DNA from 2 places in the Pseudomonas sp. TE9122 genome. Region 1 is predicted to be linked to the other one. Evidence: predicted binding sites of a transcription regulator. Region 1 holds the regulator's gene; the other holds the start of a gene.
The links. The regulator sigma-54, encoded in region 1, starts transcription at its own class of promoters, with help from an activator protein. The targets are predictions, from matches to a motif close to ANTGGCATNNANNTTGCTNT.

Region 1 (15,249 bases):
AGGCGCACCAGCACGCCCATGGCGATCGGGTCTTGGCCCACGAAGGGCTCGTCGTACATGAGAATCTGCGGATCGAGGGCAATCGCCCGGGCCAGCGCCACGCGGCGCTTCATGCCGCCGGACAGTTCGTCCGGCATCAGGTCGATGGCGCCACGCAGCCCCACGGCCTGCAATTTCAGCAGGACGATGTCGCGAATCATGTCTTCCGGCAGTTGCGTGTGCACCCGCAGCGGAAAGGCCACGTTCTCGAACACATCGAGGTCGGTGAACAGCGCACCGCTCTGAAACAGCACGCCCATGTGCTTGCGCGCATCGAACAGATCACTGCGCGACAGCGTCGGCAGGTTCTGCCCGTTGACCCAGACTTCGCCGCCGGACGGCCGCAACTGCGCGCCCATCAGGCGCAGCAGCGTGGTCTTGCCGCAGCCGGAAGGCCCCATGATGCCGGTGACCTTGCCGCGCGGGATGCGGATATCGACGTTATTGAAAATGCTCCGCGCACCGCGCTTGAAGGAGACTCCCTTCAGCTCGACCGCGTAGGCGTTATCGGCACTCATCTAAACTCCTTGCGATGCAGCCTCTCACTGGGATGCCAGACTTTCCTCGGAAACACCTGCATCCCGGGCAGGCCGAACTGGCGGCGAACTATATCACTGCAAAGGCTGAGCGCCCAAGCGAGAACCCGGCCAAGATCGCCGACTGAAGAGGGCCTGAGCGACTTTCAGAGGGTTTTGGTAACCAGTAATGACAAAGCACGTCGAACTTGCGTGAGGCTTTGCCACATACCCGCTATAATCGCCGCCTTTTCATCGGCCCATACGATTCTGACATGAGCAAAACCCGCGACCTGATTCAATCGGCACAACGCACCATCCGCCTCGAAGTGGAAGCCGTCCAAGGCTTGATGGCCCATATCGACGCCGATTTCGTACGCGCTTGCGAGATGATTCTGGCCAGCAAGGGCCGTGTGGTCGTAGTCGGCATGGGCAAATCCGGGCACATCGGCAACAAGATCGCCGCCACCCTGGCCAGCACCGGCACTCCGGCGTTTTTTGTGCATCCGGCCGAAGCCAGCCACGGCGACATGGGCATGATCACCCGCGACGATGTGATTCTGGCCCTGTCGAACTCCGGCTCGACCAACGAAATCGTAACGCTGCTGCCATTGATCAAACGCCTGGGTATCCAGCTGATCAGCGTCACCGGCAATCCACAGTCGCCATTGGCGAAGGCTGCCGAGGTCAATCTCAATGTGCATGTCGAGCACGAAGCCTGCCCGCTGAATCTGGCACCGACCTCTTCGACCACGGCCGCGCTGGTCATGGGCGACGCCCTGGCCGTGGCCCTGCTGGAAGCGCGTGGTTTCACCGCTGAAGATTTCGCGTTCTCGCATCCGGGCGGTGCCCTTGGCCGTCGCCTGCTGCTGAAAGTCGAAAACGTCATGCACGCCGGACAGGAGCTGCCGCAGGTACAACGCGGTACCCTGCTCAAGGACGCGCTGATGGAAATGACCCGCAAGGGTCTGGGCATGACCGCTATTATTGAGGCCGATGGCAAGCTCGCCGGGATCTTCACCGACGGTGATTTGCGCCGCACGCTGGATCGCGCCATCGACATCCGCAGCGCCACCATCGACCAGGTGATGACTGCACACGGCAAGACCGCCCGGCCCGACATGCTCGCCGCCGAAGCCCTGAAAATCATGGAAGACCATCGAATCAACGCCCTGGTAGTCGTCGACGAGGAGGATCGCCCGATCGGCGCCTTCAACCTCTCCGATCTGCTGCGCGCAGGAGTCATGTAATGAGCAACGATCTGCTGCAACGCGGCAAAGCGATCAAACTGGCAGTGTTCGACGTCGACGGGGTGCTCACCGACGGGCGCCTGTACTTCCTCGAAGACGGCAGCGAGTTCAAGACCTTCAACACGCTCGACGGCCAGGGCATCAAGATGTTGATGAATGCCGGCGTGCAGACGGCGATCATCAGTGGTCGCAAGACCCCGGTGGTCGAGCGCCGCGCGAAAAACCTCGGCATCCCGCATCTGTTTCAGGGGCGCGAGGACAAACTGGTGGTACTCGACGGTCTGCTCGCGCAACTGGGCCTAAGCTATGAAGAAGTCGCCTATCTCGGTGACGATCTGCCAGACTTGCCGGTGATCCGCCGTGTAGGGCTGGGCATGGCGGTGGCCAACGCTGCCGATTTCGTCCGCGAACACGCCCACGGCGTTACCCGCGCCCGTGGCGGCGAAGGTGCCGCCCGCGAATTCTGCGAATTGATCCTGCGCGCCCAGGGCCGCCTCGAAGCGGCCAACGCCGCGTACCTGTGAGCCTGACCATGTTTAGCAAAAAGTTTCGCAATTTCCTGCTGTTCGGCTGCATCGCGGCGATTTTCGCTGCGGTGGGCTACTGGAACATCAGCCCTGAGCGCTTCCTCGACAAGCCGCCGGTCTCGGCCGCCGAGAATCCGATCGACTGGTACGCGACCAACACGCACACCATTCAGTACCTGCCCGACGGCAAGGTGCAGTACGAGATGACCTCCGACAAGGCCGAGCACGTCAAGGCCACCGATGTCACTCTGGTAACCAAGCCTGACTTGAACATGTATCGCGGCACCGACTTCCCGTGGCACGTGACCAGCGAGCGCGGCGAAGTTAATTCGGGCGGCACCGAAGTTGAATTGATCGATTCGGTCCGCGTACAGCGCACCGACGAGAAAAAGCGCGGCACCCTGATCACCAGCACCCGCATGACCGTGTTCCCGCAGCAAGAATATGCGCAGACCGCGCAACCCGTTAGAATCGAGGGCGCTGGCGGCGTATCGACTGGCGTCGGAATGAAAGCGTACCTGAAGGACAGCAGGATACACCTGCAATCGAACGTAAGAGGACAGTATGAGGCTCGTTAAAACCCTCCCTATTTTGCTCAGTCTGGGCGCAGCACTGGGAAGCGCGAGCGCCTGGTCCCTGCCGAACGATCAGCAGCAGCCTATCCGCATTCAGGCCGACGACGCCCAACTGGACGACAAGAATGGCATCGCCACCTATAAAGGTGACGTGATCATTACCCAGGGCTCGATGATCGTTAAAGGCAACACCGTGACCATGACGCGCGCGCCCAATGGCGACATCGACGTGGTGACCTCGGTAGGCAACCTGGCTTACTTCGAGCAGTTGCAGACCCAGGGCGACGCCAACCCGGTCAAGGGCTACGGCGTGACGATTCAATACCACGCCCAGCAGAACCGGGTGGTGCTGATCGACAAGGCCAAGGTTATCGACAAGGATAACAACGTCACCCAGGGCGAAAAAATCGTCTACGACACCGTGAAGAAGCTGGCCAGCGCCGGTCGCGCCACGGGCAGCAAGGTCACCGAATCGCGTCCGCGCATCGACATGGTGATCCAGCCGAAGAAGAAAACCGAAGAGAAATCCCAGTAATGGCAACTCTGAAAGCTCAGCACCTGGCCAAGGCCTATAAAAGCCGCCAGGTCGTGCGTGACGTCAGCCTGTCGATCGACAGCGGGCAGATCGTCGGCTTGCTCGGTCCGAACGGCGCCGGCAAGACTACGTGCTTCTACATGATCGTTGGCCTGGTGCAGGCAGATCAGGGCCGTGTGCTGATCGATGATCTGGACGTCAGCCACCAGCCGATGCACGGCCGCGCCAAGGCCGGTATCGGCTATCTGCCGCAAGAAGCGTCGATCTTCCGTAAACTGTCGGTCGCCGACAACATCATGGCGATCCTCGAGACCCGCCCGGAGCTGGACAAGGCCGGTCGTCGCAAGGAGCTGGAAAGCCTGCTGCAGGAATTCCACATCAGCCACATCCGCGACAACCTCGGCATGAGCCTGTCCGGCGGTGAGCGTCGCCGGGTGGAAATCGCTCGCGCCCTGGCCACTGCACCCAAGTTCATCCTGCTCGACGAACCGTTCGCCGGTGTCGACCCGATCTCGGTCGGCGACATCAAGCAGATCATCCATCACCTCAAGGCCAAGGGCATCGGTGTGCTGATCACCGACCACAACGTGCGTGAGACGCTGGATATCTGCGAAACCGCTTACATCGTCAACGACGGTCAACTGATCGCTGAAGGCGATGCCGAGACCATCCTGGCCAACGATCTGGTCAAGGAAGTGTATCTGGGTCACGAGTTCCGCCTGTAAGCGCGACAGCGCTGTATCGATTCAAGGCGCATTTATCCGCTTTAATTGTTACAGCGCTCTAGGCAAACACTTCAGTTTCAGGCATATAATTTGCTTAAGTTTGGCGCTTCGGCGCCCTGTAGTGGATGGCGCAAAGCGCCGGCGAATAAGGTGTTAAGCCCCTGCCATGAAACCATCGCTAGTCTTGAGAATGGGCCAGCAGCTGACGATGACACCGCAGCTGCAACAGGCCATCCGCCTGCTCCAATTGTCGACCCTGGACCTGCAACAGGAGATCCAGGAGGCTCTGGAATCCAATCCGATGCTCGAGCGCCAGGAAGAAGGCGACGACTTCGACAACGCCGATCCGCTGGCCGACAACGCCGAACAGAAGCCCGCCGAAATCCAGGAACCCTCCTACCAGGAAACCGCCCCGACGGTGGATAACCTCGAGGATGGCGATTGGAACGAGCGCATCCCCAACGAACTGCCAGTGGATACTGCCTGGGAAGACGTCTACCAGACCAGCGCCAGCAGCCTGCCCAGCAGCGATGACGATGAGTGGGATTTCACCACTCGCACGTCGGCCGGCGAGAGCCTGCAGAGTCATCTGCTCTGGCAACTGAACCTGGCACCGATGTCCGACACCGATCGCCTGATCGCCGTGACCCTGATCGACTGCATCAACAATCAGGGCTATCTGGACGAAACACTCGAAGAAATTCTTGAAGCGTTCGACCCTGAACTGGACATCGAGCTCGACGAAATCGAAGCCGTCCTGCATCGCATCCAGCAATTCGAGCCCGCCGGTATCGGCGCCCGCAACCTCAGCGAATGCCTGCTGCTGCAATTGCGCCAGCTGCCCGCGAAGACGCCGTGGCTGACCGAGGCCAAGCGTCTGGTCGCCGATTACATCGACCTGCTCGGCAGCCGCGATTACAGCCAGTTGATGCGGCGCATGAAGCTCAAGGAAGACGAGCTGCGCCAGGTCATCGAACTGGTGCAGAGCCTCAATCCGCGTCCCGGCTCACAGATCGAGTCGACCGAAGCCGAATACGTCATTCCCGACGTGATCGTGCGCAAGGACAACGAGCGCTGGCTGGTCGAGCTGAACCAGGAATCGGTGCCTCGCCTGCGCGTCAACGCCCAGTACGCCGGTTTCGTGAAGCGTGCCGACACCAGCGCCGACAACACTTTCATGCGCAACCAGTTGCAGGAGGCCCGCTGGTTCATCAAGAGCCTGCAGAGCCGCAACGAAACCCTGATGAAAGTGGCCACGCAGATCGTCGAACATCAGCGCGGCTTCCTCGAATACGGCGACGAAGCAATGAAGCCGTTGGTATTGCATGACATCGCCGAAGCGGTCGGCATGCACGAATCGACGATTTCCCGGGTGACCACACAAAAATTCATGCATACCCCGCGCGGTATTTATGAGCTGAAATACTTTTTCTCCAGCCACGTCAGCACCTCCGAAGGCGGCGAATGCTCGTCCACGGCGATCCGCGCGATCATCAAGAAACTGGTCGCTGCGGAAAATCAGAAAAAGCCGTTGAGTGACAGCAAGATCGCTGGTTTACTGGAGGCACAAGGCATTCAGGTGGCTCGCCGCACCGTCGCCAAGTACCGCGAATCCCTCGGAATCGCGCCTTCGAGCGAACGCAAGCGGTTGATGTAAGCCACGTTACAGCGTTCCAGTGGCAGGCTTTTCGGCCTGCCGCTTTATGCACTGGCAACGAAGGAGAAGCTGTATGCAAGTCAACATCAGTGGACACCAACTGGAAGTGACCCAACCTCTGCGTTCCTACATCGAGGAAAAACTCCAGCGACTGGAGCGACATTTCGACAAGATCACCAACGTGCAGGTCACGATGTGCGTCGAAAAGCTGAAACAGAAGATCGAAGCCACCTTGCATATTCCCGGCAGTGAAGTGGTCGCAAACGCAGAAGATACCGACATGTACGCTGCGATCGACTCACTTACCGACAAGCTGGATCGCCAACTCAAAAAGCATAAGGAAAAGACCCAGAGCCTCCTCCAGGGCGCGACCGGTCGTTAACACCCCTATCCATGATCCGACTTGAAACCATCCTGACCCCCGGCCGTTCCCAAGTGAACGCGCCGGGCGGCAGCAAGAAAAAAGCCCTCGAACAGATTGCCAACCTGATCCACCGCGAAGTGCCGGATCTGGCGATGCAGGATGTCTTCGAGGCGCTGATCGCCCGTGAAAAACTCGGCTCCACCGGTTTTGGCAACGGCATCGCCATTCCCCACTGCCGCCTCAAGGGCTGCGCGGGGCCAGTGAGCGCCCTGCTGCACCTCGAAGCCCCGATCGATTTCGACGCCATCGACGGCGCTCCGGTGGACCTGTTGTTCGTATTGCTGGTCCCGGAAGCCGCAACCGACGCGCATCTGGAGTTGTTGCGCCAGATCGCCAGCATGCTCGACCGCAAGGAAGTGCGCGACAAGCTACGCAGCGCTCCGAGCAATGAAGCCTTGTACCAGGTCGTACTGGACGAGCAGAACGGGCACTAATCATGCGTTTGATCATTGTCAGTGGCCGTTCGGGCTCGGGTAAAAGTACCGCCCTGAATGTCCTTGAGGACAACGGCTACTACTGCATCGACAATCTGCCGGCCGGTTTGCTGCCGGAACTGGCCGAGCGGGCGCTGATTCACACGGAACTGGCGCAGCCGCTGGTCGCCGTGTCGATCGATGCGCGCAACCTGCCCAGCCATCTGTCACGTTTCCCTGAATTGCTCGAAGACGTGCGTGCCAAGCATATCAAGTGCGATGTGCTGTACCTGGACGCCGATGAAGAAACCCTGCTCAAGCGTTTTTCCGAGACCCGTCGTCGTCACCCGCTGAGCAACGCCAATCGCTCACTGGCCGAGGCGATTCACGACGAAACCGCCCTGCTCGGTCCGATCGCCGATCTGGCCGACCTGAAGATCAACACCACCAGTCTGAATCTGTATCAACTACGCGACACCATCAAGTTGCGCCTGTTGAATCAACCGGAGCCCGGTACGGCGTTTCTGGTCGAGTCGTTCGGCTTCAAGCGCGGCATGCCGGTCGACGCCGACCTGGTGTTCGACGTGCGCTGCCTGCCCAATCCGTACTGGAAACCGGAGCTGCGCGCTCAGTCGGGCCTCGATGCCCCAGTGGCCGAGTACCTGGCGCAGCAGCCGGATGTCGAAGAAATGTATCAGGACATCTACGCCTACCTGAACAAGTGGCTGCCACGCTTCGCCGCCAGCAACCGCGCCTACGTCACCATTGCCATTGGCTGCACCGGCGGGCATCACCGCTCCGTCTACCTGACCGAACGACTGGGTCAGGCCCTGCAGAAAACCCTGAAGAACGTCCAGGTTCGCCACCGCGACCTCACCTAAAGGATTTACACCGCGATGCCTGCTCGTGAAATCGAAATCATCAATAAGCTGGGCCTGCATGCCCGGGCATCGGCCAAATTTGTCGGCGTGGCGGGTCAGTATCCAGACTGCACGATCCGAGTGGGACGCACACCTGAAACGACTGTCGACGGCAAGAGCATCATGGCAATGATGATGCTCGCGGCGGGTAAAGGCACCAAGATCCATTTGAGCACCGAAGGCGAACAGGCTCAGGAAGCCATGGACGCATTGGTCGATCTGATCGAAAGGTATTTCGACGAAGGTGAATAATCCTCGAGGCGGGGACACTGTTCCTCGCCTCCATTCACCCCAACGCCGTATCCATCACCATCATCAGACAAAACCCGATCAGAAGGCCCAGACTGGCCAGCTTGTCATGCCCATGACGGCGCGATTCCGGGATCACTTCGTGGGTCACCACCAGCAACATCGCCCCCGCCGCCAGTGCCAGCCCCAACGGCAACAGCACCTGAGCCAGACTCACGAGCCACGCACACAGCAGCGCAAATACCGGTTCGACCAGCCCCGACGCCGCGCCGATCAGAAACGCTCTGACCCGCGACATTCCCGCCCCGGCCAGCACCAGAGCAATCACCAGTCCTTCCGGCACATCCTGCAACGCAATGCCCATCGCCAGACTGTCGGCGTCCGCCATCCCGCCTCCGGCAGATACGCCAACCGCCATGCCTTCCGGAATGTTGTGCGCGATGATGGCGAACACGAACAGCCAGATTCGCGGTGGAATCACCGGATGCTCCAACGTGCCGACGAGCATCTCCGGCGAGGCACCGCAAATGCGCCGATCCACCAGATACAGACCGAACGCACCGAGCAGGATGCCAAAGCAGATCAGGCCACTGGCGGCCCACGGCGTCAGGCCAAGGCTCTCAGCTGCAGCTATGCCCGGCACGATCAACGAAAACGCCGTCGCCGCCAGCATCACCCCGGCACCAAATCCCAGCAAGGTGTCGCTGAGTGCCTGCGGCATGCGCCGGATCACCAGCACCGGCACCGCGCCAAGCGCCGTGCCCAAGGCGCAGATGGCACCGCCCTGCAAGGCACGTAACAGCCTCGGTTCCAGATTCAGCCATTGCAAAGCGTGGGCGACCAGTAAAGTCATACCCGCCAACAGCAACAGCGAACCCACCGCGTAACGAAACATGCGCCCGCTGCCAATCGCCAGTGTTTCCGTGCCCATAGTCAGCCCTGATTGTTTTTATTGAAGGCTTAAACCAGTGCGGCCTGATAGCGCGCAGCAACTTCCGGCCAGTTGATCACGTTGTAGAACGCGTTGATGTATTCCGGGCGACGGTTCTGGTAACGCAGGTAGTAAGCGTGCTCCCAGACATCGAGGCCAAGGATCGGGGTGTTGCCGTTCATCAACGGACTGTCCTGGTTGCCGCTGCTTTCTACGATCAGTTTTTTCTCCGGGGTGACGCTCAGCCACGCCCAGCCGCTGCCAAAACGGGTCAGCGCGGCTTTGGTGAACGCTTCCTTGAAACTGTCGAGTCCGCCCAGTTGCTCGTCGATAGCCTTGGCCAGCGCGCCGTCGGGCTTGCCGCCACCGTTGGGCACCATCACTTCCCAGAACAGCGAATGGTTGGCGTGGCCGCCGCCCTGATTGATCACCGCCGCGCGAAGTTTTTCCGGCAGCTGCTGGACGCTGGCGACGAGTTTTTCCACCGGCCACTCGGCAAACTCGGTGCCTTCCACGGCGGCGTTGAGGTTGTTGATGTAGGTCTGGTGATGCTTGGTGTAATGGATTTCCATGGTCTGCGCATCGATGTGCGGCTCGAGGGCATCGTAGGCGTAAGGCAAGGCAGGCAAGGTAAAAGCCATTTCAATGGACTCCATACTGATGAGAAGTTGAGGCGCGGCGGGCATTGCCGGTGTCCGGATGCAGCAGGCGCTGGGTGCGTGGGTATTCGCCGTGCTCGCTGATGAAATTCAACAGTTCGACATAGGTCTTGCTGCTCTGGCGCAGCGCCGCCTCACGCAGGGCCGGACGCAAGCGCTCGTCCTGCATGGTCTGCAACAAACGTTGATGGATGGCACAGAGATATTCGGCGCTCTCCTCCGGTTGGTTCAGGCGCAGATGCAGGTCAGCCAGGTTGTGATGTGAGACGACGCAGGCCGCCACCGCTTCGTCGGCATCCGCCCAGCGTTCGAACAACACTTGCGCCAGGGCCAGGGCTTGCAGGTAAGCCTCTCGGGCGTCGATCAGTTCGCCCAGCATGAAGCAGCGATTGGCCCGTTCGATCGTGCGTTTCCAGTGCTCCATGGTGAGCCTCCAAAGCGGTTGCGGGGTTTACACGCCGCCGGCGGTGAGTTTCTCGGGGTTGAGCAACTCTTCCAGCTGGCTGCGCGACAGGTCGGTGTGTTCCAGGGCGACGTCGATCACCGCGCGGCCTTCCTTGCAGGCTTTAGCGTGCAACGGATCTGGCGACTCATCCAGCGCCGGCTTTCGAGGTAGGGCTGCTCGTGCAAGGCAGAACTCATGATCCGTGACTCGTCCGGAAATGAGATTTATTATTATATGATAATGAGAACCAAAACAAGCGTTCGAGTTTGCGCTGTTCATTTGTGGGAGCGAGCCTGCTCGCGAATGCGCCGTGTCAGCCAGCACATTTGCAACTGATCCACCGCTTTCGCGAGCAGGCTCGCTCCCACAGGGGATTTGTGCGAAGCGAATAAAAAAGGCGCGCCATCCACAACGGATGGCGCGCCTTTTTTTGTTGGCGGATTCGCGGCTTAGCTGCCGGCGACAGTCATCCGCTCGATCAACACAGACCCGGTGCGAATGTTGCTGCGCAGTTCCAGATCATTACCCACTGCGACAATCTGCTTGAACATGTCACGCATGTTGCCGGCGATGGTCACTTCCTGCACGGCGAACTGGATCTCGCCGTTTTCCACCCAGAAGCCCGCAGCGCCGCGCGAATAGTCACCGGTGACCATGTTCAGGCCATGGCCCATCAACTCGGTGACCAGCAATCCCCGGCCCATGCGCTTGAGCAGTGCTGCCTGATCCTCGTCGCCATGGGTGACGAACAGGTTGTGCACCCCGCCCGCGTTGGCGGTGCTCGGCATGCCCAGTTTCCGTCCGGAATAGGTGCCGAGGATGTAGGAGACCAACTCGCCCTTTTCGACGAACGGTTTCGCGTAAGTCGCCAGGCCATCACCGTCGTAGGAAGCACTGCCCATGGCACGCATCAGATGCGGACGCTCATCAATGGTCAGCCATTCCGGGAACAGCTTCTGCCCCAGTGTGCCTTCCAGAAACGACGATTTGCGATACAGGCTGCCGCCGGATACGGCCGAAAGGAAGCTGCCGAACAGACCGCCCGCCAGTTCGGCGGAAAACAGCACCGGCACCTCGCATGTCGGCACCGGCCGCGCGCCCAGACGGCTCGCCGCCCGTTGCGCGGCACGCTGGCCGATGCTCACCGGATCGGCGAGCAGACTGCCCTGGCGATTGACGTCATACCAGTAATCGCGCTGCATCTGCCCGTCAGCTTCGGCGATCATCACGCAACTCAGGCTGTGCCGGGTCGACGCGTAACCGCCGATGAAACCGTGGCTGTTGCCATAAACCCGGCAGCCCTGATGGGTGCTGAGGGTGGTGCCGTCGGCGTTCTTGATCCGCGCATCGGCATCGAACGCCTGCCGCTGCCTCGCAGAGCAAAGCCTTCTCAATGGCCTGTTCCGGGGTGATGTCCCATTCGTGGAACAGGTCGAAGTCCTGCACATCCCTGGCCATCAGTGCGGCGTCGGCCAGACCCGAGGCTTCGTCCTCGGAGGTGTGTTTGGCTATCGCGAGTGCTGCAGCGACGGTTTCACGAATCGCCTCCGGCCCGGTGGCCGAGGTGCTGGCCGAGCCTTTGCGCTGGCCGACGTACAGGGTGATGCCAAAACCCTGATCACGATTGAATTCAACGGTTTCGACCTCGCGCTGACGCACCGAGGTCGACAGCCCCTGCTCCAGCGACACCGCGACTTCACAGGCGCTGGCGCCCTGGCGCTTGGCTTCGGCGATGATCTGCTCGACCTGTTCTTGCAGTGCCGGCAATGCCTGCGGGCCGACGCTTTGAACTGCACTCATGCTCATCTCCACTCAAATTCTGCTTTCGGCTGGGGTCATCGAGCGACCGGGCCGGACAAGTGGCCCCCGACTGGTTATCATGGCGGCGTTTCTTTGCGGACTGCCACCATGGTTGATTCTTACGACGACTCCCTCGATACGGGAGAAAAAAGCAAATCTCAGGTCAAACGCGAGTTGCATGCGCTGGTTGACCTCGGCGAGCGCCTGACCACACTCAAGCCTGATCTGGTCGCTAAACTGCCGTTGACCGACGCTTTGCGCCGGGCATTGGCCGATGCGCCCAAGCACACCGCGAACATCGCGCGTAAACGGCATTTGCAGTTCATCGGCAAACTGATGCGCGACCAGGACACTGACGCGATTCTGACTCTGCTCGATCAACTCGATGCCTCCACTCGCCAGTACAACGAGCGTTTCCATAATCTGGAACGCTGGCGTGACCGCCTGATCGCGGGCGATGACGCCGTGCTGGAGAAATTCGTCATCGAGTACCCGGACGCCGATCGCCAGCAATTGCGTTCCCTGATCCGTCAGGCCCAGCATGAGGTTGCGCAAAACAAACCACCTGCTTCGAGCCGCAAGATCTTCAAATACATTCGGGAGCTGGACGAGACTCAACGCGGCCTGCGTTGAAAATCGCCACCGGGTGGCCGTCCTGCGCGCCACCCGAAAGCCCCACCGTTCTTATGCGCCCGTGCCACCCACGGTAATCGCATCGATTTTCAGCGTTGGCTGGCCGACACCCACCGGCACCGACTGCCCATCCTTACCGCACGTACCCACACCGCTGTCCAGCGCCAGATCGTTACCGACCATCGACACCCGGCTCATCGCCTCGGGACCGTTGCCGATCAATGTCGCGCCTTTGACCGGTGCGGTGATCTTGCCGTCCTCGATCAGATAAGCCTCGCTCGTCGAGAACACGAACTTGCCGCTGGTGATATCGACCTGACCGCCGCCGAGGTTGGCGCAGTAGATGCCCTTCTTCACCGAGGCGATGATTTCTGCCGGATCGCTTTCGCCACCGAGCATGTAGGTGTTGGTCATCCGTGGCATCGGCAGATGCGCATAGGATTCGCGACGACCGTTACCGGTGCGCGCCACGCCCATCAGCCGCGCATTGAGCTTGTCTTGCATGTAGCCCTTGAGTACGCCGTTTTCGATCAGCGTGGTGCACTCGGTCGGCGTGCCTTCGTCATCGACGCTCAGCGAACCGCGACGGCCGCTCAAGGTGCCGTCATCGACGATGGTGCATAGCTTGGAGGCAACCATTTCACCCATGCGCCCGCTGTAGGCCGAGCTGCCCTTGCGGTTGAAATCGCCTTCCAGACCGTGACCGACCGCTTCGTGCAACAGCACCCCGGACCAGCCGGAACCCAGCACCACCGGCAAGGTACCGGCCGGCGCTGGAATTGCTTCAAGGTTGACCAGTGCCTGGCGCAGCGCTTCGCGGGCATAACCCATGGCGCGGTCTTCGGCGAGGAAGTAGCGGTAATCGGTACGCCCGCCGCCGCCATGCCCGCCGCGTTCGCGCCGGCCGTTCTGCTCAACGATGACGCTGACATTGAAGCGCACCAGCGGTCGCACGTCGGCGGCCAGGCCACCGTCGGTGGAGGCCACCAGAATCCGCTCCCAAACCCCGGCCATGCTCACGCTGACTTGCTGAATCCGTGGGTCGAGCGCGCGGGTGGCGACGTCGATGCGTTTGAGCAACTCGACTTTTTCCGCGCGGCTGAGCACTTCCAGCGGGTTATCCGGCGCGTACAGGTGCGCGACGTCCTGGCTGGTGAATGCCTGCACGGTGCCGTTCTGTCCGGCGCGGGAGATCGAACGCGCGGCGCGGGCCGCTGCGCCGAGGGCCTCGAGGGTGATCGCGTTGCTGTAGGCAAAACCGGTTTTCTCACCGGACTGTGCACGCACGCCGACACCCTGATCGAGGTTGAAGCTGCCTTCCTTGACGATGCCGTCTTCCAGCGCCCATGACTCGGAAATCTGGCCCTGGAAATACAGGTCGGCGGCATCGATGCCCGGCCCGGCCAGATCGCCGAGCACGCCTTGCAGGCTCTCGATCGTGACACCGCCGGGTGCCAACAGGTGATCACTGACTGAGGACAACAACTCGCTCATAGGTTTACGCCTTAAATTCGTGTTCTGAAGCAGGCCGCTGGGCGCCCTGCGAGAAAAACCGCCGATGACGCGTCACCGGCATGCGCGCCCGGATGGACGCTTGTTCATCGCTGTCGCGGGCGGCCAGCAACACCGCCTCGCCTTGATCCTGTTGGGCCAGTACGCGCCCCCACGGGTCGACAATCGCCGCATGCCCGAAGGTTTCACGCGGTCCGGGATGGCTGCCGCCCTGTGCGGCCGCGAGGATATAACACTGTGTTTCGATGGCCCGCGCGCGGATCAGTACATCCCAATGCGCGGCGCCGGTTACGGCCGTAAACGCCGACGGTGCGGTAATCAATTCGGCACCGGCGGCACGCAATTCACTGTACAGCTCCGGGAAACGCAAGTCGTAACACACACTCAGACCGACTCGCCCCACCGGCGTATCCGCCACCACTACATTACCGCCATAAGCATAGTCATCGGATTCACGGTATTGGCCGCGATTGTCGGCGACATCGACATCGAACAGATGCAGCTTGTCATAGCGCGCGACGATCTCACCGTTATCGTTGATCAGCAACGAGCAGGCATTGGCTTTGGCCGTGGGTTGACCCAACGGTGGCAACGGCAATGTACCGGCGACTATCCATAAGGTGAGGTCGCGCGCGGTCTGTTTCAACCAGGGCAGGATCGGCCCTTCGCCCAAGGCCTCGGCGCGGCCGATATCGGCGACGTCGCGACGGCCCATGGCGGCGAAGTTTTCCGGCAGCACCGCGAGTTTCGCCCCGCCGGCGGCGGCCTGTTCAAGCAGGCGTCGGGCCTGGGCCAGATTGGCCGGCACGTCGCTCTGGCTGACCATTTGAATCACCGCTAAAGACATGGCGAACTCCCAAAGAGGTATTCGGCCATGCTACTCCATCGCTTCAAGGCCGGGCCGTTCAAAAAGGCTTGTCGAAGGTGATTTTCGGCTCTTTCCATGGGCCTTTGACGGTGTACTTGACGCTGGCGAAGCGCGCGACGCGGTCGCCGATCAGCTTGTCGATGAGGAACAGCGCGCCGCCGACCGCCGGTGCGCCGACGAGCAACGCGGCGATCGGCAGGTTGTTGGTCACCGGCAAGGTCACCAGCAATTTCGCATCGACCTTGTCACCAACCAGATCCAGCGTGCCGTCCAGCTCAAGGTTGCTCGAAGGCCCGGTCAGGCGAATCGGCTCACGTGTCACGTAGACACCATTGTTCGCCACCAGCAAACCTTTGACCCGGTCGTAGCTCAGGCCTTTGCCGAACAGGTCGGAGAAGTCCAGACGCAGGCGCCGGCCGATCGAGTTGAAGTTGAGCAGGCCGAACACCCGCAGCGCCTGAGCACCGCCTTCCACTTCAACGAACTGGCCTTTGTTCAGCGAGGCATCGAGGGTGCCGGAGAAGCGCTTGGTCGCCAGCCACGCCGGCGAGCCCGGCCAACGGCCGTCGACA
Region 2 (15,249 bases), 4.0 Mb from region 1:
CCGGCGACGGCGGAGGATCGCGATCTGGTGATTCTCGCGGCGGCGTTCCTCGGCACCACGCGGTTGATCGACAACCTGCACCTGAATCTCGATAGCCCGATTTAAGCAAGCAACGAATTTCCCTGTGGGAGCGAGCCTGCTCGCGAAGGCGGTGTATCAGCGACTTATAAGTTGCCTGACACCACGCCTTCGCGAGCAGGCTCGCTCCCACATGTGTTTCCGGTGCATGCCGGTTGGGCGAAAGTCTTCCGGGCACCTCCGTTTGTCGGCCAGATTCCTTTGCGGATGTTAAAAAAGTACAGGGATCTGGTCAGACAAAGTCAAGACAGAACGCAGCGCGAGGTTTACTGTATTCGCCCTGTGTCCAGATCTCGTGTCGACGCAGTTGATCCCATGCGCTAAAAACCCGTGGTTGATCTGTACCGTGTTCAAAAGGCCGTTCAAGTAAAAAGGAAAACCGCAGCGATGGCGTACTACCGCACTCCTCACGACGTTACCGCTCTGCCCGCCTGGCAAGCGTTGAAAGATCACCGCCAAGCCATGCAGGATTTCAGCATGCGCGAAGCCTTCAACGCCGATCCGCAGCGTTTCAATCAGTTCACCCTCAGTAGCTGCGGTCTGTTTCTCGACTATTCGAAGAATTTGATCAACGCCGAGACCCGCAACCTGCTCGTGGGCCTGGCCAATGAAGTCGATCTGAAGGGCGCGATCAAAGCGTTGTTCGACGGCGAAATCGTCAACGCCTCCGAAGGCCGCCCGGCACTGCACACCGCCCTGCGCCGCCCGGTCGGCGACAAGTTGTCAGTCAACGGCGTCAACGTGATGCCGGAAGTGCACAAGGTGCTGAACCAGATCACCGATCTGGTCGGCCGCATTCACGATGGCTTGTGGCGTGGCTACACCGAGAAGCCGATCACTGACGTGGTCAATATCGGTATCGGTGGTTCGTTCCTCGGTCCTGAGCTGGTCTCCGAAGCGCTGCTGTCCTACGCGCAGAAAGGCGTACGTTGCCACTATCTGGCAAACATCGACGGCAGCGAATTCCACGAGCTGACGCAGAAACTGCGCGCCGAGACCACGCTGTTCATCGTTTCGTCGAAGTCGTTCAACACTCTCGAAACGTTGAAAAACGCGCAGGCCGCACGCGCCTGGTACCTGGCGCAGGGCGGTTCGGAAGCCGAGCTGTATCGCCACTTCATCGCTGTGTCGAGCAACAACGCCGCCGCTGTGGCTTTCGGTATCCGCGAAGAAAACATCTTCCCGATGTGGGACTGGGTCGGCGGGCGCTACTCCCTGTGGTCGGCGATCGGTTTGCCGATTGCGCTGGCCATCGGCATGTCCAACTTCAAGGAACTGCTGTCCGGTGCCTACACCATGGACCAGCATTTCCAGACCGCGCCGTTCGAACAGAACATGCCGGTGCTGCTGGCCCTGCTCGGCGTCTGGTATGGCAACTTCTGGGGTGCGCAAAGCCACGCGATCCTGCCGTACGACCACTACCTGCGCAACATCACCAAGCACTTGCAACAGCTGGACATGGAGTCCAACGGCAAGAGCGTGCGTCAGGACGGCACCTCGGTGTCGACCGATACCGGCCCGGTGATCTGGGGCGGCGTCGGCTGCAACGGTCAGCACGCTTATCACCAGTTGCTGCACCAGGGCACCCAATTGATCCCGGCCGACTTCATCGTGCCGATCGTCAGCTTCAACCCGGTTTCCGACCATCACCAGTGGCTGTACGCCAACTGCCTGTCGCAGAGCCAGGCGCTGATGCTCGGCAAGACCCTGCCGGAAGCTGAAGCCGAACTGCGCGACAAAGGCATGGGCGAAGACGACGTGCGCAAACTGGCGCCGCACAAGGTGATCCCGGGCAATCGTCCGAGCAACACCCTGGTGGTCGAACGCATCAGCCCGCGTCGCCTCGGCGCGCTGGTTGCGATGTATGAGCACAAAGTGTTCGTGCAAAGCGTGGTCTGGGGCATCAACGCCTTCGACCAGTGGGGCGTAGAACTGGGCAAGGAATTGGGCAAAGGCGTCTACAACCGCCTGGTCGGCAGCGACGAGACCGTGGCTGACGATGCCTCGACTCAAGGCCTGATCAACTACTTCCGCGGGCGCCATCGCGGCTGATAACAGCCTTCGGGCACAACGCTGTTCTCGTGTGGGAGCGAGCCTTCTCGCGAAAGCGGTTCTTCATTCAACACCTTCGTTGACTGACATTCCGCCTTCGCGAGCAGGCTCGCTCCCACAGTTGTTTTGGCACATGACTTGAACCTGTGCAGCGCTCGGCGCATCTTTATTCGTGTCGCACCACAAGAATAAGGAACCGTCATGTTCGATATCAGCACGTTCCCCAAAGCCGATGCCGTGCGCCAGGCCGCTCAGTTGAGCCAGGACGAGTATCGGCGCCTGTACCGCGAATCGATTGAACACCCCAGCGCCTTCTGGGCCGAGCAGGCCACGCGTTTCCTCGACTGGAGCACGCCGTGGCAGACCGTTCAGCGCTATGACCTGAAAACCGGAGAAGCCGCCTGGTTTGCCGGCGGCAAGCTCAACGTCAGCTACAACTGCATCGACCGTCACCTCAAGCAACGCGGCGAACAGACCGCCCTGCTCTGGGAAGGCGACGACCCAGCCGAATCGGCGCAGATCACTTACAACAAACTCCATCACCACGTCTGCCGTTTGGCCAACGTGCTGAAAAGCCGTGGCGTAAAGAAAGGCGACCGGGTGTGCATCTACATGCCGATGATCCCCGAAGCCGCCTACGCCATGCTCGCCTGCGCGCGAATCGGCGCGATTCATTCGGTGGTGTTCGGCGGATTTTCCCCGGATTCCCTGCGTGATCGAATTCTCGACGCCGACTGCCGTACCGTGATCACCGCCGATGAAGGCGTGCGCGGCGGCCGCTTCGTGCCGCTGAAAAACAACGTCGACAAAGCCCTGCAAAGTTGCCCGAACGTCAGCACCGTGGTGGTGGTAGAGCGCACTCAGGGCCAGGTCGACTGGGTCGAGGGCCGTGACCTGTGGTACCACCAGGCGGTGCGCGAGGTCAGCGACGACTGCCCGCCGGAACCGATGGACGCCGAAGATCCGCTGTTCATCCTCTACACCTCCGGCAGCACCGGCAAACCCAAAGGCGTGCTGCACACTACCGGCGGCTATCTGCTGCAAGCGGCGATGACCTTCAAGTACGTGCTCGACTACCGCGACGGCGAAGTGTTCTGGTGCACCGCAGACGTCGGCTGGGTTACCGGCCACAGTTACATCGTCTACGGGCCGCTGGCCAACGGTGCGACCACACTGATGTTCGAAGGCGTGCCGAGCTACCCGAGCAGTTCGCGCTTCTGGCAGGTCATCGACAAGCACAAGGTCAACATTTTCTACACCGCACCCACCGCCCTGCGCGCGCTGATGCGCGAAGGCGCCGGACCATTGAAGGAAACTTCGCGCGCCAGCCTCAGATTGCTCGGCAGCGTCGGTGAGCCGATCAACCCGGAAGCGTGGGAATGGTATTTCAATGCCGTCGGTGAACAGCGCTGCCCGATCGTCGACACCTGGTGGCAGACCGAAACCGGCGGCATCATGCTCAGCCCGCTGGTCAGCGCGCAACGGATCAAACCGGGGTGCGCGACGCAACCGATGTTCGGCGTGCAACCGGTATTGCTTGACGAAGCCGGCAAGGAAATCAAAGGCGCCGGCAGCGGCGTGCTGGCGATCAAATCCAGCTGGCCGGCGCAGATTCGCAGCGTCTACGGCGATCCGCAGCGGATGATCGACACCTACTTCAAGCCCTACCCCGGCTATTACTTCACCGGCGACGGCGCCCGCCGTGACGAGGACGGCGATTACTGGATCACCGGACGCATCGACGACGTGATCAACGTTTCCGGCCACCGCATCGGCACCGCCGAAGTGGAAAGCGCCCTGGTGCTGCATGACAGCATCGCCGAGGCCGCCGTGGTCGGTTATCCCCACGACGTCAAAGGCCAGGGCATCTACGCGTTCGTCACGCCAATGAACGGCACCGAGGCCAACGAAGAGCTGAAGAAAGACCTGCTGGCGCATGTCAGCAAGGAGATCGGCAGCTTCGCCAAACCGGACCTGATCCAGTGGGCGCCGGCATTGCCCAAGACCCGTTCGGGCAAGATCATGCGGCGGATTCTGCGCAAGATTGCCTGCAATGAGCTCGACAGCCTTGGCGATACTTCGACTCTGGCTGATCCAAGTGTGGTGCAGGACCTCGTTGATAAACGGCTCAATACTTGAGAGCTGCAAGTTTCTAGCTACAAGCTGCAAGCTAAAGCGGTCCGCGCAGCTTTTCGCTTTTAGCTTGCAGCTAGAAACTTGCCGCTTGTAGCTCCCCGACTGCTAAGCTTCGCGTTTTTTCAGCAAGGCGCCCGCATGTCTTCCTTGAATCAGGCGCTGCGCGCCGCCCTCGATCAACGCCAGGACCTGCTCGCTGCGCTGCACAGCCAGGGCACCGATTGCTATCGGCTGTTCCATGGCAGCCAGGAAGGTGCCGGCGGCCTGACCATCGACCGCTACGGCCCGCAACTGCTGGTGCAGAGTTTTCACCAGACGCTCGAACGTGACGACCTGCTGCAACTGCACGCCATGGTCAACCAGACCCTGGGCTTCGACAGCCTGCTGGTCTACAACGACCGCTCCCGTGGCAACTCGCGGATTGATCGCGAGGACAGCGTCTATAAAGCCGATGACGCCGCACTGGCGGATCTGGTCGGTCATGAATGGGGCCTGAACTACCGCGTGCGCGGGCGTCATGCCGGGCAGGATCCGCTGCTGTTCCTCGACCTGCGCAACACCCGTGGCTGGGTCAAGGATCATGCGCAAGGCAAAAGCGTGCTCAACCTGTTCGCTTACACCTGTGGCGTTGGTCTCAGTGCTGCGGCAGGCGGTGCGCGCGAGGTGTGCAACCTGGACTTTGCCGAAGGCAATCTGGCGGTCGGTCGCGAGAATGGATTGCTCAACCCGCAACTGCCGGAGATGCAATTCATTCAGTCCGATTACTTTCCGGCGATCCGCCAGCTCGCCGGCCTGCCGATCAGCCAGCGGCGCGGGCAGAAGCTGCCGAGCTATCAGCGCCTCGAACAGCGCCAATACGATCTGGTCCTGCTCGACCCGCCGGCGTGGGCCAAAAGTGCGTTCGGCACCGTCGATCTGCTGCGCGATTATCAGAGCCTGCTCAAACCCGCGCTGCTGGCCACCGCCGACAATGGCGTACTGATCTGCTGCAACAACCTGGCGAAAGTCAGCATGGACGACTGGCGCGAACAAGTGCTGCGCTGCGCCGAAAAGGCCGGCCGCCCGGTGCGCGAATGGAGCGTGATGACCCCGGGTGCGGACTTCCCCTCGCGGGACCAGCAGCCACCGTTGAAGACGCTGATTTTGCAGCTCTAATCCCTCAAGCATGAGCGATTACATTTCCCTGTGGGAGCGAGCCTGCTCGCGAAAGCGCAGTGTCAGTCGACTTGTTTTTCACTGAACCAGCGCATTCGCGAGCAGGCTCACTCCTACAATGGGTATCTGTTCCTACAGAAATTTCTGAACAATCCTGTCCCACATCAAGCACTTCGGAACCAGAATCGCGTGCCATACTCCAAGGCACTCCGATTCAGACAGATGAAGCCGCACATGCCCAAAGGATTGATTCGCGCGATTGGCGCACTGCTGACAGCCCTGGCCCTCTACAGCCTGCTGGGGTTTCTGATCCTGCCGGGCATTGCCTTGCGCGTGGCCAACCAGCAACTGGCGAACTACGCGACGGTGCCGGCGCATCTGCAGCGCATCGAACTCAACCCCTTCAGCCTTGAGGTCACCCTGTGGGGGCTGGTCATCGGCGAGCCGGGCAAGGAGCAGGTCGGCTTCGATCGCCTCTATGCCAACCTGCAAATCGACAGCCTGTGGACCAAAGCGCTGCATCTGTCCGACATCGAACTGGACAAACCCAAAAGCGAAATCCTCTTCGCCAAGGACGGCAAGCTCAACCTGCTGGGCCTGTTCAACGTGCCGCCGAGCGAGCCGACACCCGCCGATCCCGACGCCAAGCCATTCCCGCTGCGTATCGACAACATCAAACTGGCCGGCGGTGTGGTGCATTTCGAGGATATGCGGCCCAGCGAGCCGATCGAATTTCTTTACGACGACCTCAGTTTCGAGCTGAAAAACCTCAGCACTTTGCCCGAGGACAGCGCCGACATGACCCTCGTCGCCATCGGCCCCGCTGGCGGGAGGATCGACTGGACCGGCAATTTCAGCCTGATCCCGTTCACCTCCGAAGGCACCCTGAAAGTCACCGATGGCCAGATGAAATCCTTCTGGCCCTACGTGCGTGACGCCGTGCCGCTGGTGCTGGAAAACGGCGTGGTCAGCCTCAGCACCGAGTACAAACTCAACCTGTCGAAACAGACCGAACTGCTGCTGAACAACGTCGCGGTGAGCATTGCGCCGTTCGCCATCAAGGCTCCGGACGGACGTCCGCTGGCCAGGCTCGAACGCCTCGACGTCAGCGAAACCTCGCTGGACCTGGCCAAGCAGCAAGTGGTGGTCGGCAAGATCCGCAGCAACAAACTGGAAACCTGGGCGGCGCTGGAAGCCGACGGCCAACTGGACTGGCAGAAGCTGTTCGCCAGCCAGCCGTCGAAACCGGCTGCCAAAGCCGCTGCCGAACCGGCGGATACACCGGCCGCCGCCGACTCGCCGAAACCTGAGCCAAGCGCCCCGAGCAAGCCATGGCAGGTGCTGGTCAAGGATGTGCAACTGCGCAACTACACGGTCCATCTCGCTGACCGCTCGGCGCAACCGGCGGTGGCGCTGGACATCACCCCGCTGAACGTCGACCTGCGGGATTTCGACAGCCTCAACGGCTCGCCTTTCAAGCTCAAACTCGACAGCGGCCTGGGCAAGCAAGGCAAGATCAGCGCCGACGGCACGGTCAATCTGGCCCCGGTCAACGCGCAGCTGAACGTGAAAACCCAGGACGTCGACTTGCGTGTCGCGCAGTCCTATATCAACCCGTTCATTCGTCTGGAACTGCGCAGCGGCATGCTCGGCAGTGACCTCAAGGTCAACCTGAAAAGCACCGAACCACTGGCCCTCAGCGTCACCGGCCGCGCGCAGATCGATCAACTGCACACCCTCGATACGCTCAAGACCCGCGATTTTCTCAAATGGCAGCAAGTAGTGGTCGACGGCATCAACTATCAGCACGGCGACAGCCTGTCGATCGACAAGGTCAACCTGTTGCAGCCGTATGTGCGCTTCATGATCAACGACGATCGCACCACCAACGTCGACGACCTGCTGATCCCGCAACCGGCCGACAGCGGTGCCAAACCTGCCGGAGCCAAACCGCCCGGCAAGGACAAACCACTGGGCATTCACATCGGTGCGATTGCGATCAACGACGGCTCGGCCAACTTCGCCGACTTCAGCCTGACGCCGAATTTCGCCACCGCCGTGCAGCAGCTCAACGGTCAGATCGGCACCATCGACAGCCGTCAGGCAAAACCGGCCAGCGTCGATATCAAAGGCAAGGTCGACCGCTATGCGCCGGTGACCATCAAGGGGGCGGTCAATCCGTTCGACCCGATGGCCAGCCTCGACATCGCCACCAGCTTCAAGCGCGTCGAACTGACGACCCTGACGCCCTACTCCGGCAAATTCGCCGGCTACCGCATCCGCAAGGGCCGGCTCAACCTCGATCTGCACTACCTGATCACCAAAGGCCAGCTGAAAGCCGAGAACAAAGTCGTCGTCGAGCAGCTGCAACTGGGCGAGAAGGTCGACAGCCCTGATGCAGTGAGTCTGCCGCTGAAACTGGCGATCGCCCTGCTCAAGGACGTCGACGGCAAGATCTCCATCGAATTGCCGGTGACCGGCGACCTGAATAATCCACAGTTCAGCGTGATGCCGATCGTCTGGCAAACCCTGCGCAATTTGATCGTCAAAGCGGCCGCAGCACCGTTCAAAATGATCGGCGGGCTGGTCAGTGGCGGCGGCTCCGAAGACCTCGGCACGGTGTCCTTCGCGCCGGGCTCCAGCGATCTGAGCAAAGACGCCGAAACGGCGCTGGTGAAACTGTCGCAGGCACTCAAGGAACGTCCGGCGCTGCGCCTGGAAATCGAAGGCACTGCCGCGAAGAGCAGCGATGGGCCACTGCTCGCCGAACAACGTCTGGAACGCGAATATCAGTACAACTACTACAAGATGCTCCAGCGCCGTGGCGACAAAGTCCCGGCCCAGGCCTCGCTGTTGCAAGTGCCCGAAAGCGAGAAAGGCGCGTTGCTCGAAGGCATCTACCGCACCCGCTTGAAAACCCAGCCACCGGCTGAATGGAAAGACCTGGGCAAGGAAGAACGCACGGCGAAAATGCGCCAGGGCGTGATCGCATTCTGGAGTGGCAGCGACGTGCTGTTGCGACAGTTGGGCCAGGACCGCGCCAGCACCATCAAGGATTACCTGGTCGACAAGGGCAAGCTCGAGGATGACCGCGTGTATTTCATCGACGCCAACCTCGGCGAGGCCGAAAGCGATGGCCGCGTGGTCACGCAAATGCACCTGGATGCCGAATGACCGTGCGTAACTGGTTGATGGCGCTCGCTCTCACGTGCGCCGCCGGCCATGCGTCGGCTTCGGATACATTGCGCTGCGGCAGCCAATTGATCAGCCTCGGCGACCGCGCCAGCGAAGTGCTGCAAAAATGTGGTGAGCCGGTCAGTCGCGATGTGCTCGGCTACAAGCGCAGTGCCAATCGCCGCGAAGAGTTTCAGGTCGAGGAATGGACCTACGGGCCGAACAACGGCATGTACCAGTACCTGCGCTTTGAAGGTAATCGCTTGAGGCAGATCAACAGCAAACGCGGTAACTAAGCCGAACGAAATTCACCCTGTGGGAGCGAGCCTGCTCGCGAATACGGTCTGTCTACTGACGAACTTGTCGGCTGACACTACGCATTCGCGAGCAGGCTCGCTCCCACATTGGTATTGCCCAAAATAGAACAGGCCCCGACACAAGTGCCGGGGCCTGTAATGGTCACATCCGTGTGACCGTTCGCATGAACTCTAAAGTTGCGGCAGACGTATTGCTCGGCCCGTCTGTCGCGTCTTCTCCCGGTTCAGGCGAGAAGTCTTGCCTTACTCGGCTTTCAGGCCGTCAGCAGAAACTGCTTTAACGCCTTTGATCTTTTTGGTGATCGCGACAGCGGTAGCTTTCTGAGCATCTGTTACTGCTACGTCAGAAGACAGGGAAACTACACCTTTGTTGGTTTCGACTTTGATGTCGGTGCCTGGAATACCTTTTTCGGTAACCAGATCGCTTTTCACTTTGGTGGTGATCCAAGTGTCGGAAGTAGCTTCTTTAGCCTTGGTAACTTCACCGGCAGCCAGAACCATTGGCGCTTGGGTAGCCTGAGCGGACTGGGCGAAAGCGCCACCAGCCATGGTCAGGGTCAGAGCGGTAGCAGCGGCAGTGATAGCGAACTTCTTCATACGAGTAACTCCTGTTTTTACTGGAAGTCTGCTGTAACGCTTGTCAGCAGGGTTACCGGAGATATTGCGAACGCTGTGCCAACTTTTTCGACCGCATAAAATCGTTTAAAAACAAACAGTTATGAAAAACGCTGATTTTCATTTTCATGCAAAATGCATGACGTGCGTGAAAATCACATGCAAGTTGCGGTTTTTTGGAAAGTTCATAAGCTGCTGAAATTATTGGAGCTTTTAAAAACCGTTGCGTAATAAAAAGCTCCGCAATTGCGGAGCTTTTTAAGTTGCAGGTGCGTGTCAAACGCCCGGGCAGCTCGTAGTTGTATATTCTTTCGAGCCGGAGAACTTACAGGTCCAGCCAGTGGTAGGACTGCGTGTCAGCGTTACGGTCTGGCCGAGAACAGGCGCTGGAGCGTTGAGCAGCGTACAAGTAATAGTACCCGTCCCATCGGCGACTTTTCCGGAGGCCGCCAACGTGCAATTCTGCGTGGCCGCTGTGCCGCCGTTCACGTTGGTAATGCTCGGGTCAGTCGATCCGGCATTGATCACGTCTTCAAAATTGACCTTAAGAGCTGATGCTTCCGCAATCCCAGCGGTCACCTTCGACCGCGCCTGATACTTCGAATACTGCGGCAGGGCGATAGTCGCCAGAATGCCGATGATCGCCACGACGATCAGCAGCTCGATCAATGTGAAACCTTGTTGTTTTTTCATAGACACGCTCCATGCATGAGTCGAAATCTCATGATCTGAACAAGGCTCAGCACAGCCCATGCCAACGCCTTTCAGGCCCCGCCTGCTGGGCGCGCGCAATCGCCTGCGCCGTTTCCTACAACCCGCAACCGCACTATCTGACACTTTTTGTCACCTGCACCGGCCGTGTTTGGCGCTGTCACTTGACTAGGCTATAAGTCATGAACGGCAAGCGTGCGGAATCCCCATGAATGACATCGCTCTGAGCGGTCTGGCCAAGCAATTGGTCCAGGCCGAACTGCTCACGGAAACAAGCGCCCGGCAATCCTGGGCGCAGGCCCAGCGCAATCGCGTGTCGCTGGTCAATTACCTGGTGCACAACAAACTGGTCAACAGCCGGCAAATTGCCGAGATCGCCTCGGAACATTTCGGCATGGCCCTGCTCGATCTGCATTGCCTCGACAAAGAGACTCAGCCCAAGGGTCTGGTCAGTGAGAAACTGGTTCGCCAGCACTGCGCCCTGCCCCTCTGGCGGCGCGGCAACAAACTGTTCGTGGGCCTTTCCGACCCAAGCAATCAGCAGGCGATCAGCGACATCCAGTTCAGCACCGGCCTGAGCACCGAAGCGATTCTGGTGGAGGACGACAAGCTCAGCGACGCCATCGACAAGTTCTTCGACAGCCATGCCTCGGGCCTGGAGGAAATGGCCGATGTCGATCTCGACGGCCTCGACGTCGAGTCCATTGATGACAACAAACAGGACGTGATCGGCGGCCTCGATGCCGACGACGCCCCGGTCGTACGTTTTGTGCACAAGATGCTGCTCGATGCGATCAAAAGCGGCTCTTCCGACCTGCATTTCGAACCCTACGAAAAAAACTATCGGGTGCGCATGCGCACCGACGGCATGCTGCGCGAGGTGGCCAAGCCGCCGATCCAGTTGGCCGGGCGCATTGCCGCGCGCTTGAAGGTAATGGCCAGTCTGGATATCTCGGAACGGCGCAAACCTCAGGACGGCCGCATCAAAATGCGCCTGTCGAAAAGCAAATCCATCGATTTTCGCGTCAACACCCTGCCGACTCTGTGGGGCGAAAAAGTAGTGATCCGGATTCTCGACCCGTCCAGTGCACAAATGGGCATCGATGCACTGGGTTACGAAGCCGAACAAAAAGCCTTGTACCTCGCCGCGCTGAAACAGCCGCAAGGGATGATTCTGGTCACCGGCCCCACCGGCTCCGGTAAAACCGTGTCGCTGTACACCGGGCTGAATATCCTCAACACCGTCGACATCAACATTTCCACCGCCGAAGACCCGGTGGAAATCAACATGGAAGGCATCAACCAGGTCAACGTCAATCCCCGCCAAGGGCTGGACTTTGCCCAGGCGCTGCGCTCGTTTCTGCGTCAGGACCCGGACGTGATCATGGTCGGCGAGATCCGCGATCTGGAAACCGCCGAGATCGCGATCAAGGCCGCGCAGACCGGCCACTTGGTACTGTCGACCCTGCACACCAACAGCGCGGCGGAAACCCTCACGCGCCTGCACAACATGGGCATTCCCGGTTTCAACATCGCCACCTCGGTCAGCCTGATCATCGCCCAGCGTCTGGCGCGCAAATTGTGCGCGCACTGCAAGCGGCCGCTGGAAATCCCCCACGAAACCTTGCTCAAGGAAGGCTTCCCTGAGGAACGCATCGGTCATTTCACGATCTACGAGCCGGTCGGTTGCGATCACTGCAACGGCGGTTACAAAGGACGCGTGGGGATTTATGAAGTGGTAAAGAACACACCGGACCTGCAACGGTTGATCATGGCCGAGGGCAATTCGCTGGAAATCGACATCCAGATGCGTCGCGACGGTTTCGCCGATCTGCGCACCTCCGGGCTGCACAAGGCCATGCAAGGCATCACCAGCCTTGAGGAAATCAACCGGGTCACCAAGGATTGAACATGGCGGTCAAGGCAGCAAAAGTCAGCGTTTACGCCTGGGAAGGCACGGACCGCAAAGGCAGTAAAGTCAGCGGCGAGTTGAGCGGACAGAACCCCGCACTGATCAAGGCGCAGCTGCGCAAACAGGGGATCAACCCGGGCAAGGTGCGCAAGAAATCCGCGTCCCTGCTGAGCTTCGGCAAACGCATCAAACCGCAAGACATCGCCCTGTTCACCCGGCAGATGGCAACCATGATGAAGGCCGGTGTACCGCTGTTGCAGTCCTTCGACATCATCGGCGAAGGCTTCGAAAACCCGGCCATGCGCAAACTGGTCGACGAGGTCAAACAGGAGGTCGCGGCCGGTAACAGCTTCGCTACGGCCCTGCGCAAGAAACCGCAATACTTCGACGAGTTGTACTGCAACCTGGTCGACGCCGGCGAACAGTCCGGTGCCCTCGACACTTTGCTCGAACGGGTCGCGACCTATAAGGAAAAAAGCGAAGCGCTCAAGGCCAAGATCAAAAAAGCCATGACTTACCCTACTGCGGTGGTGCTGGTGGCGGCGGTGGTGACCGGCATTCTGCTGGTCAAAGTGGTGCCGCAGTTCCAGTCGGTATTCTCCGGGTTCGGCGCCGAACTGCCGGGCTTTACCCTGATGATCATCAGCCTGTCGGAGTTCATGCAGCAGTGGTGGTGGGCGATTCTTTTTGCGCTGGTGGCAGCGTTTTTCGGCACTCGCCACGCGTTGAAGACATCCCAGGCCCTGCGCGACCGTCGCGATGCCTGGCTGCTGAAGCTGCCGCTGGTGGGCACCTTGATGTACAAGTCCGCCGTCGCCCGCTTTGCCCGCACCCTGTCGACCACTTTCGCAGCCGGTGTGCCGCTGGTGGAAGCGCTGGATTCGGTCGCCGGCGCCACCGGCAATGTGGTGTTCAAGCGCGCGGTGCTGCGCGTGCGGCAAGACGTCTCGACCGGCATGCAACTGAATTTCTCCATGCGCAGCACCGGTGTGTTTCCCAACATGGCGGTGCAGATGACCGCCATCGGCGAGGAATCGGGCGCGCTGGATGACATGCTCGACAAGGTCGCCGGTTTTTATGAAGCGGAAGTCGATAACATGGTCGACAACCTCACCAGCCTGATGGAGCCGTTCATCATGGTGGTGCTGGGGGTCATCGTCGGTGGACTGGTGGTGGCCATGTACCTGCCGATCTTCCAGCTCGGCTCAGCGATCTGACATGCCTATCGACGAACTGTTTGCCGTGTATCCGCTGGCCTTTGTGGTCAGCGCGCTGCTGCTCGGGCTGGTGGTCGGCAGCTTCCTCAACGTAGTGGTCTGGCGCCTGCCGAAGATGCTCGAGCGCGACTGGCGCCAGCAGGCCCATGATGTGCTCGGCCTGCCCACTGAAACGCCTGTGCCGACCTACAACCTGATGCTGCCGCACTCCGCGTGCCCGCATTGCGGACACCGGATCCGCCCTTGGGAAAACATTCCGCTGCTCAGTTATCTGTGGTTGCGCGGGCGCTGCTCGGCTTGTTCGGCGCCGATCAGTAAACGTTACCCGCTGACCGAACTGGCCTGCGGCGTCCTCTCGGCATTCATTGCCTGGCATCTCGGCTTCGGTTGGCCGGCAGGTCTGCTGATCTTGCTGACGTGGGGCTTGCTGGCGATGAGTCTGATCGACTGCGAACATCAACTGCTGCCCGATGTGCTGGTGCTGCCGCTGCTGTGGCTGGGGCTGATCGTCAACAGCTTCGGCGTGTTCGTGGCGTTGCCCGATGCGTTGTGGGGCGCGGTCGCGGGTTATCTGGCGCTGTGGTCGGTGTTCTGGCTGTTCAAACTGCTCACCGGCAAGGACGGTATCGGCCATGGCGATTTCAAGCTGTTGGCCTTGCTCGGCGCATGGGGTGGCTGGCAGATTCTGCCGCTGACGATTCTTCTATCTTCCCTGGTGGGGGCGATTTTGGGCGTTGTCATGCTGCGTCTGCGCGCCCAGGAAACCTCGACGCCGATCCCCTTCGGACCCTTTCTGGCGATTGCCGGCTGGATTGCCTTGCTCTGGGGTGGTCAAATAACCGACTTCTATTGGCAGTCTGTCGGTTTGAAATGAATACCCCTGTGGAAAAACCCTGGATCCTCGGCCTGACCGGCGGCATCGGCAGCGGCAAAAGTGCGGCGGCGCAGCACTTCATCGATCTCGGTGTGCATGTGGTGGATGCCGATCATGCGGCGCGCTGGGTAGTCGAACCGGGGCGTCCGGCGCTGGCGAAAATCGCCGAGCACTTCGGTTCCGGCGTGTTGCAGTCCGATGGCACGCTGGACCGCGCCGCCCTGCGCAAACTGATTTTTGAAGAGCCCGAACAGCGACGTTGGCTCGAAGCGCTGCTGCATCCGTTGATCGGCGAAGAAATCGCTGATCATCTGGCGCAGGCAAAATCGCCTTACGCGATTCTGGTGTCACCGTTGCTGATCGAATCCGGGCAATACGCGATGACCCAGCGCATTCTGGTCATCGATGCGCCGCAACCACTGCAGATCGAACGCACCTTGCAGCGTGACCAGACCAGCGAAGCGCAGGTGCAGGCGATCCTCAAGGCGCAATCGAGCCGTGAAGACCGCGTGAGCCGTGCCGACGATGTGATTGTCAACGATCGCGACCTTGCCTGGCTGCACAGCGAGGTCGAGCGTCTGCATCACTTTTATCTGACTTTATCCGGAGGCCAAGCATGAGCCAGATTCCAACCGTTGAATGCCCAACCTGCGGCGCCCCCGTCGAATTCACCCCGGCGAACAAATTCCGTCCGTTCTGCTCCGACCGCTGCAAACTGATCGACCTCGGCGCCTGGGCCTCGGAAGAGCACAAGATTCCGGTCGCCCCGGATGCCGAAGACGAGCTGTTTTCCGGCGATTTCGATCCGCGTCACTGATCGCTGATCAGGGCCGCATAAAGCCGTAGTCCTGACTGTCGTCGAGGTTCTCCGCGAGAAAGCGCAACTCGTCGGCCAGGTCTTCGGCATTGCGCACTGCCTTGCTCTGCTGCACCACGGCGCTGAGCAGGGCGCGCAAACTCAGGCCCGGGTCAAAGCCCACTTCCTGCGCCAGCTCCAGACTCTGCCGG

Region 2: the regulator sigma-54 is predicted to act here: its motif matches at 10,267-10,286, upstream of ACZ9BE_RS20140 (pilin).

What each region holds. Positions count from the first base shown of each region.
Region 1 is NZ_JBWBQI010000001.1:462,979-478,227, reverse strand. It holds gene ACZ9BE_RS02020 (ATP-binding cassette domain-containing protein) at 1-557, opposite strand, end outside; gene ACZ9BE_RS02015 (KpsF/GutQ family sugar-phosphate isomerase) at 830-1,804, shown strand; gene ACZ9BE_RS02010 (KdsC family phosphatase) at 1,804-2,328, shown strand; gene lptC (LPS export ABC transporter periplasmic protein LptC) at 2,337-2,909, shown strand; gene lptA (lipopolysaccharide transport periplasmic protein LptA) at 2,896-3,441, shown strand; gene lptB (LPS export ABC transporter ATP-binding protein) at 3,441-4,166, shown strand; gene ACZ9BE_RS01990 (RNA polymerase factor sigma-54) at 4,333-5,823, shown strand; gene hpf (ribosome hibernation-promoting factor, HPF/YfiA family) at 5,897-6,205, shown strand; gene ptsN (PTS IIA-like nitrogen regulatory protein PtsN) at 6,217-6,681, shown strand; gene rapZ (RNase adapter RapZ) at 6,684-7,541, shown strand; gene ACZ9BE_RS01970 (HPr family phosphocarrier protein) at 7,557-7,832, shown strand; gene ACZ9BE_RS01965 (ZIP family metal transporter) at 7,867-8,760, opposite strand; gene ACZ9BE_RS01960 (superoxide dismutase) at 8,790-9,401, opposite strand; gene ACZ9BE_RS01955 (hypothetical protein) at 9,403-9,843, opposite strand; gene ACZ9BE_RS01950 (hypothetical protein) at 9,871-9,996, opposite strand; partial or broken gene ACZ9BE_RS01945 (FagA protein) at 9,981-10,061, opposite strand; partial or broken gene pmbA (metalloprotease PmbA) at 10,314-11,664, opposite strand; gene yjgA (ribosome biogenesis factor YjgA) at 11,773-12,297, shown strand; gene tldD (metalloprotease TldD) at 12,349-13,791, opposite strand; gene ACZ9BE_RS01925 (carbon-nitrogen hydrolase family protein) at 13,796-14,656, opposite strand; gene ACZ9BE_RS01920 (YhdP family protein) at 14,715-15,249, opposite strand, start outside.
Region 2 is NZ_JBWBQI010000001.1:4,467,024-4,482,272, forward strand. It holds gene panC (pantoate--beta-alanine ligase) at 1-105, shown strand, start outside; gene pgi (glucose-6-phosphate isomerase) at 466-2,130, shown strand; gene acs (acetate--CoA ligase) at 2,332-4,269, shown strand; gene ACZ9BE_RS20120 (class I SAM-dependent rRNA methyltransferase) at 4,405-5,421, shown strand; gene ACZ9BE_RS20125 (DUF748 domain-containing protein) at 5,644-8,595, shown strand; gene ACZ9BE_RS20130 (DUF2845 domain-containing protein) at 8,592-8,891, shown strand; gene ACZ9BE_RS20135 (BON domain-containing protein) at 9,156-9,509, opposite strand; gene ACZ9BE_RS20140 (pilin) at 9,804-10,220, opposite strand; gene pilB (type IV-A pilus assembly ATPase PilB) at 10,447-12,147, shown strand; gene ACZ9BE_RS20150 (type II secretion system F family protein) at 12,150-13,367, shown strand; gene ACZ9BE_RS20155 (prepilin peptidase) at 13,369-14,241, shown strand; gene coaE (dephospho-CoA kinase) at 14,238-14,861, shown strand; gene yacG (DNA gyrase inhibitor YacG) at 14,858-15,058, shown strand; gene ACZ9BE_RS20170 (hypothetical protein) at 15,066-15,249, opposite strand, start outside.